DNA from 3 places in the Ureibacillus sp. FSL K6-0165 genome. Region 2 is predicted to be linked to each of the others. Evidence: riboswitches for the same ligand, from Rfam matches in the RefSeq annotation. Region 2 holds a riboswitch; each other region holds the start of a gene.
What was found. A riboswitch is a leader RNA that binds a small molecule or an ion and turns the genes downstream of it on or off. The one in region 2 is predicted to bind thiamine pyrophosphate.
Positions count from the first base shown of each region.

Region 1: another riboswitch for thiamine pyrophosphate. It lies ahead of thiM (hydroxyethylthiazole kinase); the one in region 2 lies ahead of thiT (energy-coupled thiamine transporter ThiT).
Region 3: another riboswitch for thiamine pyrophosphate. It lies ahead of NST00_RS04040 (LuxE/PaaK family acyltransferase); the one in region 2 lies ahead of thiT (energy-coupled thiamine transporter ThiT).

Region 1 covers NZ_JBBOQS010000001.1:2,124,218-2,130,109, reverse strand. Annotated here, with positions in the region: gene NST00_RS10570 (YqhG family protein) at 1-257, shown strand, start outside; gene NST00_RS10565 (carbonic anhydrase) at 484-1,278, shown strand; gene NST00_RS10560 (reverse transcriptase-like protein) at 1,987-2,640, shown strand; TPP riboswitch at 2,780-2,882, shown strand; TPP riboswitch at 2,947-3,048, shown strand; gene thiM (hydroxyethylthiazole kinase) at 3,128-3,874, shown strand; gene thiD (bifunctional hydroxymethylpyrimidine kinase/phosphomethylpyrimidine kinase) at 3,877-4,692, shown strand; gene thiE (thiamine phosphate synthase) at 4,685-5,311, shown strand; gene NST00_RS10540 (cation:proton antiporter) at 5,529-5,892, shown strand, end outside.
Region 2 covers NZ_JBBOQS010000001.1:1,205,000-1,210,891, forward strand. Annotated here, with positions in the region: gene NST00_RS05910 (AAA family ATPase) at 1-1,987, shown strand, start outside; TPP riboswitch at 2,052-2,157, shown strand; gene thiT (energy-coupled thiamine transporter ThiT) at 2,253-2,813, shown strand; gene NST00_RS05920 (transposase) at 2,949-4,304, shown strand; gene NST00_RS05925 (acyltransferase family protein) at 4,463-5,458, opposite strand; gene map (type I methionyl aminopeptidase) at 5,687-5,892, shown strand, end outside.
Region 3 covers NZ_JBBOQS010000001.1:809,777-815,668, reverse strand. Annotated here, with positions in the region: gene NST00_RS04060 (MFS transporter) at 1-387, opposite strand, end outside; gene NST00_RS04055 (FMN-binding negative transcriptional regulator) at 1,016-1,660, opposite strand; gene NST00_RS04050 (GNAT family N-acetyltransferase) at 1,666-2,187, opposite strand; gene NST00_RS04045 (MarR family winged helix-turn-helix transcriptional regulator) at 2,208-2,660, opposite strand; TPP riboswitch at 2,828-2,939, shown strand; gene NST00_RS04040 (LuxE/PaaK family acyltransferase) at 2,993-4,081, shown strand; gene NST00_RS04035 (acyl-CoA reductase) at 4,078-5,517, shown strand; gene NST00_RS04030 (ABC transporter ATP-binding protein) at 5,530-5,892, shown strand, end outside.

The sequences.
Region 1 (5,892 bases), 920 kb from region 2:
CTTATATTGTTTCTCCAATGAGGGCGATTGAACGTTTGGAAACAGCAATTGAAAATTATATTGCAAATGATGATTTATCTTGGGCGGATGAGGCAAAAAAACGATGGAAAAGGGAACAAGAAATATTAGATCATTTTTATGAAGATGTAGAAAACAAACCAGAAATTTATGAAATAGAGAAAAAAGCGTTAGAAGAGCGATTTCAACCTCGAATTAAAATTGAAATCGTTAGCGGGGGACTGTTTTACTTAAAATAAATGAAATCATTCTAATTTTCGTAGTACTAACCAAAGCTATGGTAAGTACTACTATTTTTTTGCGGCTTGGACTCTCCGCTCCCCACTCATGCAAGTATGTATTTTTAATCAAGCTCTATTAAGTTTATAAACAAGGGAATGGTGCTATATAGCATGACCGAAGTATAAATCAATCATCTATTTGGTTAAGTTAAATAAAAAATGGAAAAATGGGTGGGGAATATTGATGAAGTTAAACTATTATATTGTGATTTTTTTGCTATCATTGTGCCTTGGTGTAGTTGGTTATCTATCTTATCAAAAATCAACTATTGAACAATCACCAGGAGAAAATGACTATACATTCAAAGAAGTTTCTTATACTGATGAAGAAAAAAAGATTTCAAAAGAATTAGAAGTTCATGCTTGTGAAAAAGGAACAATGCAATCACCTATACAAATTGAATACAAGAATGTACTTCTTAAAGATGCCCCAAGAATCAACATACATTATGAAAAGGAGCCTGTTGTACTAATAAAACAAAAAAATCAGTTTAAAGTAAATTCGAAATCGAATACAAGTTTTATTTCGGTTGATAATGAACAATACAAATTTCATTCCTTCCATTTCCATTTACCAAGTGAACATCAAATCGAAAATCAAAACTATGATATGGAATTACATCTCGTACACGAAAATGAAAAAGGCGACCATGCTGTAATAGCGGTATTTATAAAATCTGGAGAAGAAAACGAAGCAATTAAAGAAATATGGAAGTTTATACAAGATGAAAATATGAATGAAAAAGAAATGGATTCATTCAATTTATTACAATTAATTCCTGAAGTAAGGGAAGGGTATTACTATTCCGGTTCTTTGACGACACCTCCTTGTAAAGAAGGGGTTGACTGGATTGTATTTGAAGAGCCAATCGAATTTTCAATTGAACAAATTACAATGTTTAGAGTTGTTTTCGGTCATACGAATCGACCTATACAACCAACGAATGACAGGAAAATTTTTAAAATAACTATCAATTAAATATCCTAAAGATATTTCCTCAAACCATGTGAACGATTGACATTGAAAAGCACTTTATAAATATGTTGAATATTTTATGGTTTGATTTTTAGAATTTTAAATGGTTAAAGAAAAAGGGGCGGTATCGCTCCTTTTTGTGTTAATTAAGCTCATAAATCGTTTTATGATTACTGTTTTAAAAATGCCTCACGTTATTGAATATTTTTGTTATTAAAGGAAAAAATAACTAAAAAAGTGGTAATTTCCTTCATCCAGTTGCATAGTGAGGTGAATTGAATGATTATTAATATGTTAACTGTAATATTTGTCTTGATTTGTTGTATTGTAAGTTTTCTCCTTATGGTTTTCACAAAAAAAACTTTGTTGTTTCGATATATTCCAATAGTTATCATCACAGTTAGCTTCATCTTTATAACGATTAAATACTTCTTCTATTCATATTACTTGATAGTCACAAAATTATTTGATGGTGTAATCCTTGTTCTTTTCCTTACATTATGGTTCTTCATTATGATTGAACATGTCATTCTCGATTTCATTGAAGATTATTCAAACATCCGCTCATCTTTTCGTATCATGTATAATCGAATTAAGCGATTGAAGTTTCGTTATGTTCGATTACATTTCATAAAAAAAATTAAAAACCAAAGCCTACATTAGTGCACATATCGAATTGTTGAAGTAAACAGGAACAGGGAGGTTATATTCATGAAAATAACCATTGAATGGACGTATCATCATAAAGGATTGGAAACAACTTTTCGATCAGATGAAATGCCGCCAGTTCAAGCCCTATTGATTGCAGAAGAATTAAAGAAAACCGGAAAAGTAAAACATATGACCTTTATTGATCAATATGACAGTACATGGTCTGTTAAAGAAATAAAAAAATATTTAAAGGAAATCGAAACTGAGCCATCCAATGTGACAGTGTATTTTGATGGTGGTTATGATTTAGAAAGTCAAAAAGCCGGTTTAGGATTTGCCATATATTTTGAACAAAACGGAAAATCTTATCGAACTAGAAAAAATTTAATGCAACTTGGCTTAAAATCTAATAATGAAGCGGAATATGCGGCTTTATACGGAAGTATTCTAGAGTTAGAAATGATAGGCGTTCATCATCAAACTGTTCGATTCATTGGTGATTCACAGGTTGTTATTAATCAAATGAGTGGAGAATGGCCTATTTATGAAAAAGAATTAACAAATTGGGCGAATAAAATTGATGAAAAATTAAATCAACTAGGAATCAAATCTGAATTTAAATTAGTTTCGCGAAAAGGGAATGAAGAAGTCGATCGATTAGCAACTCAAGCATTGAATAATACCATAATTGAAGGAAAAATAGAGTTAGATTAATCGAGAAAAACTTGTGACATTCAATCTAGAATTTAAGTGATTTAGCTGTTTTATCTAGCAATCTTTTTAAATTCTATTAAATTATTTGAAAAAATAAAATGAAAATGTGTTATAATTTTCATAACAACAAAAAAATTATTAAATTTTGCAGGGGTGGCCTAAGTGCCTGAGAAGGTGATATCACCTAACCCTTAGAACCTGATGCAGCTAGTACTGCCGTAGGGAGCAAAATACCTTATCGTATGAATTTTATTATGATTATGTGTATTGTTGCTCTCCAAACTTGGAGAGTTTTTTTATTTCATATGATAATTGCAGGGGTGGCCAAGTGCCTGAGAAGGTGATATCACCTAACCCTTAGAACCTGATGCAGTTAGCACTGCCGTAGGGAGCAATGAAAGATTGTGTTCTATTTTCAAAGCTCTTTTGCGCCGTGCAAAGGAGCTTTTTTCTTTACATAAATTTTTACAATTATAGGAGGATATATATGAGCTTAATCAAAATAAGAAAAAAAAATCCATTAATTCATTGTATTACAAATACCGTTGTAACGAATTTTACTGCAAATGGTTTGCTTGCAATTGGAGCTTCACCAGTTATGTCAGATGAGCCATTGGATGTAGAAGACATGGTCGCTATTGCAAACGGATTATTAATTAATATTGGTACATTAAATAAAAATTCAGTAGAAGCAATGATATTAGCTGGCAAAAAAGCAAATGAACTAAACATTCCTGTCGTGCTTGATCCTGTCGGGGCGGGGGCTACAACATATCGTAAAGAAATTACAAAAAATTTATTAAAAGAGATTAAATTTGATTTAATCCGATGTAATGCTGGAGAATTAGCAGCAATTGCGGGAATTAATTGGCAAGCAAAAGGAGTTGATAGTGGAGAAGGAGAAATGGATATTACCCTTGTTGCTAAGGAAACTGCTCAAAAGTATGGTGCAATTGTCGCTGTATCTGGAAAAGAAGATTTCGTGACTGACGGTATAGAACACTATCCAGTTAGTGGTGGCCATGAGTTAATGACTCAAGTTACAGGAACAGGTTGTTTATTAAGTGCTATTTGTGCTGCAGCATTAACGTTGGATGGAGGAAAACTTGAAAATATTCGAAATGTATTAGCTGACTATAAAAAAGTCGCTGAAAATGCTTCGAAAGAAAAATACCTTGGTTCCTTCCAAGTTGAAATATTAAATGGATTACATCAAATTTCAAGAGGTGAATAACTGTGAATATTGTCTTGACAATTGCTGGTTCAGATAGCGGCGGGGGAGCTGGCATTCAAGCGGATTTAAAAACATTTCAGGAGCTAAATGTTTTTGGTACATCTGTCATTACCGCATTGACTGCTCAAAATACATTAGGCGTAGAAGGTATTTATCCTGCAACGTCTGAATTTGTGGAACAACAATTGAATACAGTTTTACAAGATTTTGAAGTGAAAGCATTAAAAACAGGTATGTTATTTTCTGCAGATATTATTAAAACGATTGCAAAAAATTTAATAGATAAAAATATTCAAATAGTCGTTGATCCAGTGATGATTGCAAAAGGTGGGCAAGCGTTATTGCAAGAAGAGGCCGTACAAGCGATGAAAAATGAATTATTGCCAATAGCAACCGTATTAACGCCTAATATTCCAGAAGCTGAGACAATCACAGGTATGAAAATTGAAACAGCAGATGACATTCAACAAGCAGCAGCAAAGATTTTGCAACTTGGTGTTAATTGTGTAGTAATGAAAGGCGGACATTTGGAAGGTCCATCTGCTGTTGATACGGTCTTTTTTCAAGACGGCTCTTTCTTTCAATTAAAATCAAAACGAATTGATACGAAACATACCCATGGAACAGGGTGTACTTTTTCTGCAGCTATTACAGCAAATTTAGGTAAGGGGCTTTCGTTAAAAGAGTCCGTTATCGAAGCGAAAAAATTTGTTCAAATGGCAATTGAAAATCCACTAAATATCGGACGTGGACATGGCCCAACAAATCACTTTGCTCACCGTTTTGGTGCTAAAGTAGAGGTGGAAATTGTTGAATAGAACGGATTTAGCTGTTTACTTCATAATGGGTACGGAAAATTGTAATAATGAGTCCCCGCTATCAGTGCTAGAAGATGCTTTAAAAGCAGGTATTACGATTTTTCAACTAAGGGAAAAAGGAAATGAACCGTTAATGGGAAAAGAATTAGAACAATTTGCAAGAGCATGTCGATCCCTTTGTAAGCAATATGGAGTTCCTTTTATTGTGAATGATGATGTGGATCTTGCATTAAAAATCGACGCAGATGGCATTCACGTTGGTCAAGATGATACACCGATAGAAGAAATTCGCGAAAAGTTTCAACACAAAATAATTGGTGTTTCCGTTCATAATAAAGAAGAAATGGTGAAAGCTGTCGAAGGAGGGGCAGATTATGTAGGGATTGGTCCAATTTTCGAGACGAAATCGAAGCCTGATGCCAAAAAGCCAGCTGGGGTTGATTTTTTAAAGGACGCAAGGAAAATGTATCCGAATTTCCCAATTGTCGGAATTGGAGGGATTACTCCATTCAATGCACATATGGTATTAGAAGCAGGAGCTGACGGAGTAGCAGTCATTTCCGCTATATGCAATAGCAATAATCGCAGTCAGACAGTCCAGCAATTTAAGGGAAAGTAACATCATAACAATAAGTAATTCTATCGTAACTTTTCTCAAAATAGAATAACAAAATTTAAAAATAAACTGAAAAAAAGGAATTTACATAATAATATAATTCGTTTATAATAGTAAACGTATTTGAATATGGAGCAAAACATGGTGGAGTCTGTCAACAAGGCTACCACCATGTCTTTTTTTTGCATCCATCTATTATTACAACAAGGGGGTAACTATTGTGGATGTATTTGAATTTATTTTACAAATTGTACTCGTGTTGCTCGTTGCGAAAATAGCTGGTCAAATCAGCATTCGCCTAGGACAACCATCCGTATTAGGCAAAATCATTGCGGGTATCGTTCTTGGGCCGGCTGTTCTTGGATGGATAGAACAAACGGAATTAATTCATGTGTTCAGTGAAATCGGAGTATTATTATTAATGTTCCTTGCTGGACTTGAAACAGACTTAGAAAGCTTAAATAAAAATGCCAAAGCAGCAACTCTAGTGGCAGTTTTAGGGGTCATTATGCCGATTTTAATGGGATGGGGAGCTGCACCAATATTTGGAATTCCAACTTCTGAAGGGGTCTTTTTAGGATTAT
Region 2 (5,892 bases):
GTTCAAGATGGAAGCAATGAAAGAGGAAGAACGGGAACAAGCGAATGAACGAGTAAATGAATTAGAAAAACTTGTCCCTATTTATGAGCAAATGAACGAACAAATAAAGCTCGTGGACAAACTGTTGAATGAAAAAAATCAATTGCAAACTCGCCTACAAAACATAGTAAAACAGATCGAAGAAAAGGAATGGGCTATTCAACAGTTGAGCGAGATGATTGAAAAGCTGGAAGAAGACACAGAATCATTGAATGAACTATTAGAACAGCAACGACTATTAAGAGAAATTGTAGATACCTACACAAAATACTTTGAGGTAAACGCTGAAGTCCATAAACTAGAAAACGAATGGCTTAAAGCGACATCTACCTATGAAGAAGTTCAAAATATATATGCTCAGGAAGAGGAAAAATGGTTGAATAATCAAGCGGCCATTCTTGCGAAGAGTCTCCTGCCTGGAATGCCTTGCCCTGTTTGCGGTAGTACGGTACACCGAATCGAACATACAGCATCAACTGAAACCGTTAATCAAACGGAATTGAAAAAACTGAAAGCAACATTAGATGAAGCTCAGCAAAAGAAATTTGCTGTTCAAGGGAAATTAGAATCGAAACGACATCAATTACAAGAAATAGAACAAAAATTAATGCAATATCATGCGCCATTAAAAGAATATCAAAAATATGTTCATCAATTACAAGATATAAATATTGCTATAAAAGAAAAAGAACGTCAAAAAGAAGTACTTACATTAAATAAAAAACAAATAAAAATTCTGCAAGATGAAAATGCACAATTAGTTCATTTTCGTAAGGAAATCGAACGTCAGTATCATGAAAAACATGAACAATACACGCAGAATAGTACGATTTTAGAGCAACAAAAAAAATTAATACCAGAAGAGATTAAAGACCTTTCCCAATTACAAGTTGCACTTCAACAAGCAATCAGCAATAAGCAACAATTAAAACAATCTTGGGAAACAGCCCAAAAGCAGTATCAGGAAGCTAACAAACAAGTTGTAATGAATGAAGAGGCATTTAAACAAATAACTGAACAAGTGAAACATATTCAAGTAAAATGTCAACAATCAAAGGAAAATTTCCATTCAGCTCTTCTACTAGCAAGGTTTACATCGACGGAAGATTTTCTACTTGCTAGACGTCCAGAACAGGAAATTGAAGCTTTACAAATGCAATATGATAATTATTCAAAGGAGCTTCATTTTTTACAAGTGCAAGTGAAAGAGGAAGCAGAAAAATTAAAAGATAAAGAAAAGGTCGATTTAACAGAAGCTGAAAAAGAATTGGAAGCGTTGCAGTTTAATTATGAAAAAGCATTAGATGAATTAAACTACTCGAAAGCTTGTGAAAAACATTGCATCGACTTTGCAGAGAAGCTTGAAAGACTTGCCAATAATATATTTCAAATGGAAGAAAAATCGAATCAAATCATAGAATTATATAATTTACTTCGTGGACACAACAGCAAAAAAATTTCCTTTGAACGCTATGTACAAATGGGGTATTTAGAGCTCATTACAGAAGCAAGCAATCTTCGTTTGAAAAATTTATCGAACGGTCAATATTATTTACAAGTTTCTGACCGATTGGAGTCCTACGGTAGGCAAAGTGGATTAGGATTAGATGTATATGATGCATACACTGGACAAGCAAGAGATGTAAAAACTTTATCTGGCGGAGAGAAATTTAATGCTTCGTTAAGTTTAGCACTAGGAATGGCGGATGTGATTCAAAGCTTCCAAGGAAATGTTCAAATCGAAACAATGTTTATTGATGAAGGTTTTGGCTCCCTTGATGAAGAATCGTTGATGAAAGCAATTGATACGCTCATTGAACTACAAAAATCCGGCCGAATGATAGGGGTTATTTCTCATGTGGAGGAATTAAAATCGGCAATGCCTGCTATATTACAAGTAGAAAAATTAAAAGAGGGCTATAGTAAAACATCCATTATATTAAAGTAAATAATGAGGTTGCAATCTTCATATAATTTGATAAAATGACATTGTTCCCAATAGAATATAAGATTTGTACCACAAGGGGTGCTGATGAAGTCAGCTGAGAGTGTGCCGGATGCACTAACCCTTAGAACCTGTAAGTTAGTACTTGCGTAGGGATGTGGATAGAAACCGAAACAAAGACGTCTCGGCTCTGTCCGGACGTTTTTTTATTTTGTAGTTTTCTATCCTTCTCTCAAGTTCTATAAACGAAGAGAAAGGAGATAATTGAATGAGAAACCAAAAATTATTATGGATGGTTGAAATTGCGATTTTTGCTGCAATTGGTTATGTGTTAGACCAATTGAAATTTTCTATTTGGGCGCAGGGTGGATCCGTTAGTTTAGTTATGCTGCCTATTATTTTAATCGCTATTCGTTGGGGACTATCTGCAGGACTTATGACTGGATTGATTGTAGGATTATTGAACATGACAATTAATCCTTATATTGTCCATTGGGCTCAAGCATTGCTTGATTATGTTTTTGCATTTACTTTCGTAGGATTTGCGGCAATTGTTCGTAAACAAGTGTTAGATGGAGTATCAGGAAATCGTAAAAATAAAATTGCATTATTTGTTATCATCGGAACAATTATTGGCGGTTTGTTGCGCTTTATTTGTCATACACTTGCAGGAGCTATTTTCTTCAAAGAATATGCAGGCGATCAAAATGCCTGGATTTATTCTATCGGGTATAATGGTTCATATATGGTTCCGGCTATTATTTTAACTGCAGTTGCAGCGGTGCTCATCTTTACTGCAAGCCCAAGATTGATAAAAAAAGAAAATTGATTACAATTGAGTTAATTTCATAATTCTCACCCCTTGATTTTCAAGGGATTCAAGACAATAAAAAATGGGTACCTCCCCAAATTTCGTTATAATGGTAAGTAACCAAACAAACCATACGAAAGAGGTGAGTACCCTATGACTATTGTAAAACAAATTTCTCTTTTTGACATCCATCAATTATTAGAAATGGAAAGTTCCCATCGTTATGATGCCATTTTTAGTGTGATTGACATTCAACCTATTTTTCAATTGTTTTCTAAAAAGACATTGAAAGGTGCACCACGTGAATTGAATTATGGTGCAATGATTCAATCGCTGATTATTCGTATTGTCGAACGAATTCCAACAATGAAGGATTTAGTCAAACGTTTGGTCCATGATCCTTTATTTCGTTTCGACTGTGGATTCCTTGTGTCTGATGTCGTACCATCTGAAAGCTCTTATTCACGCATGATTCAAGTCATTAGTGAATCAGATGTGCTAGATAAAATGAACGATACACTCATCAAAACAGCGATGTTGGAAGGCTTTCTAAATGATGAACATGTCGCCATCGATGCGAGTCACTTTGAAGCTCGTGATGCTTTCACACCATCAGAAAAGAAAGCACCTAAAACTCCTAAAAAACGTGGTCGTAAAACTAAAGCTGAACGAGCTGTTTGGTTAGCCGAACAAGTAGAGAAAAAAGGAAATCAATCAACCTATGAAAAAGAACTGAAAGAACAGCTGGATATCCCATTAGAAACCCTTTGGAAGGATGTACCGATTGAGCCAAAATGGGGTGTGAAAAAGAATAGTAAAGGAAAAAATACATTCTGGTTTGGTTATAAAGCACATTTAGCTGTTTCGACGAAAAGTCAATATATCATCACTCGTTTGATGTCCTCAGGTAATTTAAGTGATTGTAAAGCTGCGATTCCATTATTGAAAAAACTTCATCACTTAGGAAACGGTCAATTTACAATAGCTATATTTGATGCTGGTTATGATGTTGAACCTATTTACCGTCAAGCCGTATCACAGTCCATGCGAGTCGTGATTCCTTACAACGTTCGCCGAGAAGGAGAATATATAGGATTCGATGAACATTTTCGTCCAACCTGTGTGCGTGAACATAGTTACCAATATGACAGCTTTGACGCTAAGTACAATACATTAAAATTCACACGTCCAAAGGAATGTGCAACTTGCCCATTACGAGAAGACACCCTTTGCCAAAAAGTTTTCAAAATCAAATGTGATATAGATATCCGTAAATTTACCTATCCAGCACGTGGGACAGAACGATGGAAACAGCTTTATCAAGAACGTACAGCAGTCGAACGCGTTAACGCTTATTTAAAGGAATACTTTCAATTAAACAATGTCCGTCATCGTACAGGAAAGAAAGCAAAAATGCATTTCAATCTGGTGACGTTAATTTATAATACCTGCAAACTAGCAGTTGATCGAATCAATGCTTTATTACAGCAACAAAACCAAGTTGCATAATTAAAAAAAAAAAACGAAGTTTTTAGTATAGGGGTACTCTATACTTCAGAAAAACTATGATTTATGAAATTGATTCAATTGTGAATTAAAATAAAAAGCGAATTGGGAGACAATATTGTTTTCCTAATTCGCTTTTTTATGGATAAATTTTTATACGTTTATCTAATTTTACCTACAATCCATTTCCCAAAAGGTAAATACGAAATGCATTTTGAAATGGTAATGGCAACGATTAGCGTTGATATCATCATTGCTAAAATTGCTAGATAACCATTGTTGAAAAATGATACAAAGTACTTTGCGGTTAATGATAATATGTTCCAATGAATTAAATAAATCATAAATGCATATTTGCTAATGATTCGAATAATTTTAAAAGATGGAATCAGTTGTCCATAGGCTAAGATCATGCTTGTTATTCCAACGACAAAAGGAATCAAATCCATCCTTCTAGAATGTATTTCAACCATTCCGAATTTATAGCCATACCAAATATAAAGAGCTGATAGTGCCGTGAAAATTACAGTGAAAATGCGATATTTTTTCAATAGTGGCTGAATTTTTTCATAATTTGCACCGATTATGAATGCGATTACAAAATAAACGAACCAAGCTGTTCCATACAATTTTTCATACTTCATATTTTCTTGAAAGAATGGATATGGTAAATCAAAAATTCGATGCTGCAGAAAATACAACAATACACATAAAGGTAACACGACAAAAGATGGCCATTGAAATTTAATCATTAGCCAAAACAATAGATACAATTGAAGAATAACTAAAACAAACCAACCTACAAATTCACCTAGAACGATATTGTTATAAAAGGTTTGCCAAATTAGACCATTTTGGTAGTTATATTCAATGACAAGGGCATCAATAAAAGCCCAAAATATATATGGAAGTAAAATGAATTGAAGCCGTTTTGACCAAAACGATTGTGGGATTCCATCTTTATATTTTGCTGCAAGTATGATGATGGAAAGTAAAATAAATGTCGGTGTAGCATAACATAGAAGTATTCGGATATAATGAACCATTACTGAATTTTCAGAAAGACCTGATTCTAGGTTATAAAAAGTAGTTGAATGTAATAGTAAAATTGATAAACATGCAATAACTCTTAATAAATCCCACTCTTTAATTCGCAATGATAAAACTCCTATTGTTTTTATATTTATTTTTTATAATGTTTGATTATAACATGATTAAAATACCAAGGTATAAATAAATTTTCATTGTATATTCTATCATTTCTAGAATAAAATCATATATCATATTGTGTAGTACATTCCTAAATATAAACTTGGATTTCCGAAAAATTTTATAGAGTATGTTATATTATAAAAAGAAATTGTATAGAAGAAAGGAAATTTTACATGATTGTAAAAACACAAGAAGAATTAGAAGCGTTAAAAAAAATTGGGCGCATTTGTGCAGAAATTCGAGAAGCGATGAAAGCGGCAACTAAACCAGGCATCACAACGAAAGAGTTGGATGAGATTGCCGGCCGCATGTTTGCTGAAGCAGGAGCACTTTCTGGTCCAAAAGGTGAATATGATTTCCCAGGATATACATGTATTAG
Region 3 (5,892 bases), 400 kb from region 2:
AAAAGGTACTTGATTAGGAAAATGCTCTTTAATGAAACCAGACAACAGTGGACCTATCAAAGCGATACCGATACCTGCAATTATAGCTGTTGTTACTAGAAATGATACAGAATCTGTGAACAAACGAATAACAGTACCAACTCCAATAATTAAAAGCGATAAGCCGATTACCCGTTCAATTCCCCATTTTCCCCCAGCTTTCACGGCGATTGGAGAAAAAAGACCCATACAAAGCACTGGAATGGCAGTCAACAAACTTGCGACAGCTGCACTCATTCCAAGATCTGTTCTAATGCTCTCTAGTAAAGGGGCGATTGAGTTAATAGCTGGACGTAGATTTAGCGAAGCCATAAATAAAGCGATAATTAATAAGACACTTTTTTTCATCTAATATCCCAACTTTCTTTATGCTTTAATTAGATTCATTCAAAAAAGTACCGTTTCTATAATCTTCACATACTTGTTGAATATCTTCTTATTCATAACGAATGGGCTCCTGCCAAAAACAAGTTCACCATGTCGTTCCCAAGGACCCGATTCGATAATCTTTTGTTGCAAGTTTTGTTTTAAATCCCTCCATTAAATTGTTTTGTTCAACGAAATCCATTATGCCAATGAAGTATGAAAGTGATAAGTAGGCACTTTAATGTGGTTTAGTTTCTTTGAAGATACTATTGGAGATGTAGCAAGGTTAAGACTATAAAATTTAATATTTACTTCCCTCTTTTCTCCGTTCTGGCTTGTATCAAATATTCTGTTAATGTTATTAAATTCTTCCATTTAATTAATAGAAAAGAAGTTGATACTTAACTGGCTTAAATATAATAAAAAAGGAGAATCCTTCTTTTACTTTTGTACATGATGAATGTAATGGATATCCTGAAAGTTTTTTAAAACCTAAAAAAATATAAACCCATGAAATTTTGCAATGTGCAAAACTTCATGGGCTATTTTTCTATTTAGGAGGATTTTGTCCCAGCTCCTCCTCAATTTCTATTCTAATATTCTCATCTTGTTATTCAGATTTTCCTAACTCGCCTTTTTTATTTTTTATTCTTCTTTTCATTACTTTTGCCATTTGTTTAGAGCTTAAATCGCCTTCGCATTCCAATTTTTCAATGATGTTCAGATAATCCTCTTCATTTCGGTTTTGACTTAATTTATAGGCAGCTTGCAATTCTTGAATTTTAATTTTTATTCCAACAATTCCTTTGATTTGTTTTTTTGTTTGAGCAGAAAGATTTTCCCATAATACAGGATTGTTACGATGCCCTTCATATTTTTTTAATAATAAAATAAGATCTTCTTCTAACTCAGTTTCGTTCATAATACTAGCTTTTCCATAAACATGGACAGCTTGATAATTCCAAGTTGGTACATTTTCATGGCTATACCAAGATGATGAGATATATGCGTGTGGACCTTGGTAAATTACAAGCACGTTTTCATTTTGTGATTCAAAGCTTTTCCATTGAGGGTTGTTGATAGCTAAATGTCCCGTTATATAATAATCATCCCCTTGCTTTCGCAACTCCAACGGTAAATGAGTAGCAATTGGTTTATTTTCAAATGTCGAAACAATCGTGCCGAAGGAGTTTTTCTGAATAAAATCAATAATTTCGTCTATATCCGTCACCCTAAAATATTTCGGTATGTACATGTTAATCAACCTTCCAATGTTTTGATCATAATCAAGTCAGTCTGTTCTTCATCGCCCATATGAAAACAGTGAGATCCTTTTTGAACAAATCCCATTTTCTTATAAAAACCAATTGCATTTTCGTTCTTTTCCCAAACCCCAAGCCAAATTTTCTTTTTATTCCATTCCTTTGCAACTTCAATCGCTTTATTTAGCAAGGATTTACCAAGTCCATGCTTCTGAAATTTCTCTCGAATATAAATTCTTTCAATTTCAAGGAATTCATCGCCCATTTTTTCCGTCTGAGCATCATCACTATTGACTTTTAAGTAACCCGCCAATTCATTTTGGTAATAGACAAAGAAAAATTGTGAATGAATATTGGATAGCTCTTTCTCTAATTGTTTTATATTAAATGCCTTTTCTAAATATACTTTCATATTTTCAGGTGAATTTTGATCTTTAAATGTGTAATAAAACGTTTCAATGCCCACTTCTTGTAATGTGTGCAAATCTTCAAGGGTACATGTTTTTATTTTGATTGTCATAGTGAACATCTCTCCTCATATCAATAATTTCGTTTGTTTCCCTTCTTAACGTATTCCCAATCTTTTTCAACATTTTTTCTTACCCGCTGCAAAAGATTGAATAATGTTTCCACTTCTACTTCAGATAATCCTTGTAAAGCTACAGCGTTAGAATGATCATGTTCTCTTATTAAAAACGGATAAACATTATTGCCTTTCTCGGTCGCATAGAGTTTCTTAATTTTTTTATTTTGTGGATCCTCTCGCTTTTCAACAAATCCGTTCATTTCTAGTTTTTTTATTGCGCGTGATGCAGTTGTCCGATCCACTTTGATCATTTCAGCCAACTTTTCTTGAATAATTCCTGGGTTCTCACATATTCGTACAAGGTACAAATACTGACCTTTTGTTAAGTCATATTCTTTAAACTCGATATTACTGATTGAATCTAGTGCTCGTGCTATCATCCCAATTTCACGAAGAACTTCTTTCATAATGAACTCCTTCATTTTTATTGCAAATGCAATATTTTTAATTCATTTTAATCAAACTTTGTTGCATTTGCAACAAAAAATAATTGAATATCTACATAATTTTAGGGTGATAATTCAAAAGAATTTGCAATCTTTCATAAGAATAAGTAGACTTTATATTGAAATTGAATATATTAACCGGGGGCTTGCGGAAGCAGGCTGAGAGTACGACTAATCCGTCGTTGACCGTTTGAACCTGATTTGGGTAATGCCAGCGCAGGGAGTGTAGTAAGTCGAATTATGCACTTTGCTTAGGCAGAGTGCATTTTATTTTGCGGAAAGGGTGAAAACCGATGACTCAGCAACGAGAAATCATAGAGGAACTTTCTCAATTTATCAAAAAGAATCAAGCTTCAGAAGAAGAGTTTAATAGCTTGGCTTTACATATTTTTAATTATCAATACAAACATAATCTCCCCTATCAAACATTTTGCCGCCAAAAAGGAAAGACACCGCGGCTTGTGAAAAATTGGCGAGACATTCCTTATGTGCCGATGAGTGCCTTTAAAGAGGTTCCATTGACATGTTCAGATCCAGAGGCAGCGGTTAGAGTCTTTATGACAAGCGGAACAACCCAAGGAAAACAAGGCAAACACTTTCATTCCACTCTCGAAATCAGAGAACTTTCCATGATTATCAACTTTAAAGAACGGTTTATGAAAGAAACAAATCGCATCCGCATGGGAATTTTGTTTCCAACTGAAGAGAAAATGCCGCACTCATCCTTAGCCCATTATTTAGCTCTTGTCATGAAAGAGTTTGGCACAGAGGACAGCTGCTATTTATTAAAAGAGAACGGCGTACATATTCAAAAAATCATCAGTGAGTTGGAACATGCCGAAAAAACAGGAGAACCATTTGCTTTGCTCGGAGCAAGTTTCAGTTTTGTTCATTTGTTTGAGGAATTGGAGCGTTTAGGAAAAACGTTTAATCTGCCGAAGGGAAGCAAAATTCTTGATACTGGTGGTTATAAAAATAAATCAAAGGAATTGGATTTAAATGAATTTTATCAGTTGCTTGAAAGATATTTCGGTGTAGATAGAAGCAATTGTATTAATATGTACGGCATAACAGAGCTAAGCACGCAATTTTATGATGATGGCAATGAGGTCGTTCCATCTATAAAAACTGGACCTAGTTGGATTCGTACGAGAGTCATCAATCCGTTAACAGGTGAAGAGGTTCCAGAAGGAGAACGTGGTGTTTTAGTTCATTATGATTTAGCGAACTTTAATTCCGTAATGGCGGTTGCTACTGAAGATGTAGGAATGGCGGTTGATGAAGGATTTTATCTGTTCGGTAGAGTTCAAGGTGCCGAGGCAAGGGGATGCTCGCTAGCGGTAGAAGAGTTTATTCAATTGGCGAAAGGAACAGCAAAATGAGAATAACAGCTGGATATATTCCAAATATCGCAGAAACGAAATTTGATAAGAAAATCCTGAAGTTTCAGGATTTAGAAGTGGAACTGCCTCTCCTTACATTAGAGCAAATGCAGAGGGTCATTGACACGGTGAAAAGAGAAAGTGCGGAAATCTTAAAATCACTGTCGGTATCAACAGTAGTGGACATCATCGGTTATGTAACGGAACAATTTTTGGACCGCAGTTCATCTTATCGACAGCAGGCGGAAAAGTTGCTTCCGATTGTCACCGGCTATGATGAGGAGGTAATTCGCCTTGGTCTTACATCTTTTTTAAAAACATTTCGCAAGCACGAACTCCAGCGTTTCCTAGTAGAAGATTTAGGAAATCCATTATTATTAGATCATTTTCAGCCGCGCGCAAAAGGTGGTTTTTCAAAAGCAATTGGACCAGAACTCATTACCCATGTATGGGCAGGGAATGTTCCAGCACTGCCTATTTGGAGTTTCGTATCTGGTCTGCTAGTAAAAGCAGGAAATATCGGAAAAGTTTCAAGTTCTGAACCTCTTTTTGCCGGCTGGTTTGCAAAAGCCTTAGCAGAGGCCGAGCCGAGTCTTGCCAATTGCTTTGCAGTTGTGTGGTGGAAAGGCGGCGATGAAAAGCGAGAGAAGATGATATTTGAAAAGTCGAATCTCGTTATCGGATACGGTAACAACGAAACGCTGCAAGCTTTAAAAAAACAAGTTCCCATTACTACTCGCTTTTTACCTTTTGGTCATAAAGTAAGCTTTGGCATCATTTCAAAATCTGCCTTAGATGCGCACAAAGCATGGCGAATTGCTCATCAAGCCGCACTTGATGTCATTCGTTACGATCAGCAAGGTTGTTACTCACCGCACTTATTTTATGTGCAAAAAGGCGGAAAAGTATCGCCAGTGGAATTTGCCCGCTTGATTGCGGGGGAGCTAGAAAACTTCGAAAAGCGTTATCCAAGGCGTAAGCTTTCCATGGAAGAATCAGTTGCCCTTGCTTCATGGCGGCAAAAGGAAGAAATGAGCACTTTTACAGAAACAGGAAAAGAAGTGCTTGGAACTTCCACACATCAATGGACGGTTGTTTTTGAAGAAGAGGAAAAAGTTTTTACGGCAAGCCCGTTGAATCGAGTTATTCGGGTTATTTCTTTTGAAAAATTAGAAGACATTCTGCCATACATCAAGCCATACCGCTCATTTCTTCAAACGATTGGTATGGCCGCAACCCCTAAAGAACTTTTCCACTGGGCAGAGTTGTTGGCTAACGTTGGCGTAACACGAATCACAGCACTAGGAAAAATGACTTCCCCTGAAGCAGGTTGGCATCATGATGGACGCTTCAATCTAATGGATTTAATTCAAATGGTAGACATCGAATCATCGGCAATAGTGGATAGTGAACAATTTGCTCCTTATGTTGATTAGGAGGTTTTTAATATGAGTTTTTTGGTAATGGAGGATGTAACGTACAGTTACGAACAAGGAAAAAATCAAATTTTACGTGGGATTAGCTGGGAAATCAATAAAGGAGAGTTTCATTGTCTGCTTGGAAAAAGTGGCTGCGGAAAAACGACCTTATTAAAGCTTGCTGCTGGCCTGCTTTCATCTGAGAATGGAAGCATTCGCCTGCAAGGAAAGGAAGTAATCAAACCTTTACCTAATTGTAGTTTTGTCTTTCAAACTCCAACTCTATTGGAATGGAAAACAGTTATTGAAAATGTGCTTCTCCCTATTAAATTGAAACGGAAAATCAGAAGTGAGGATATGGAGCAGGCAATGGAATACTTAGAGCTTGTTGGG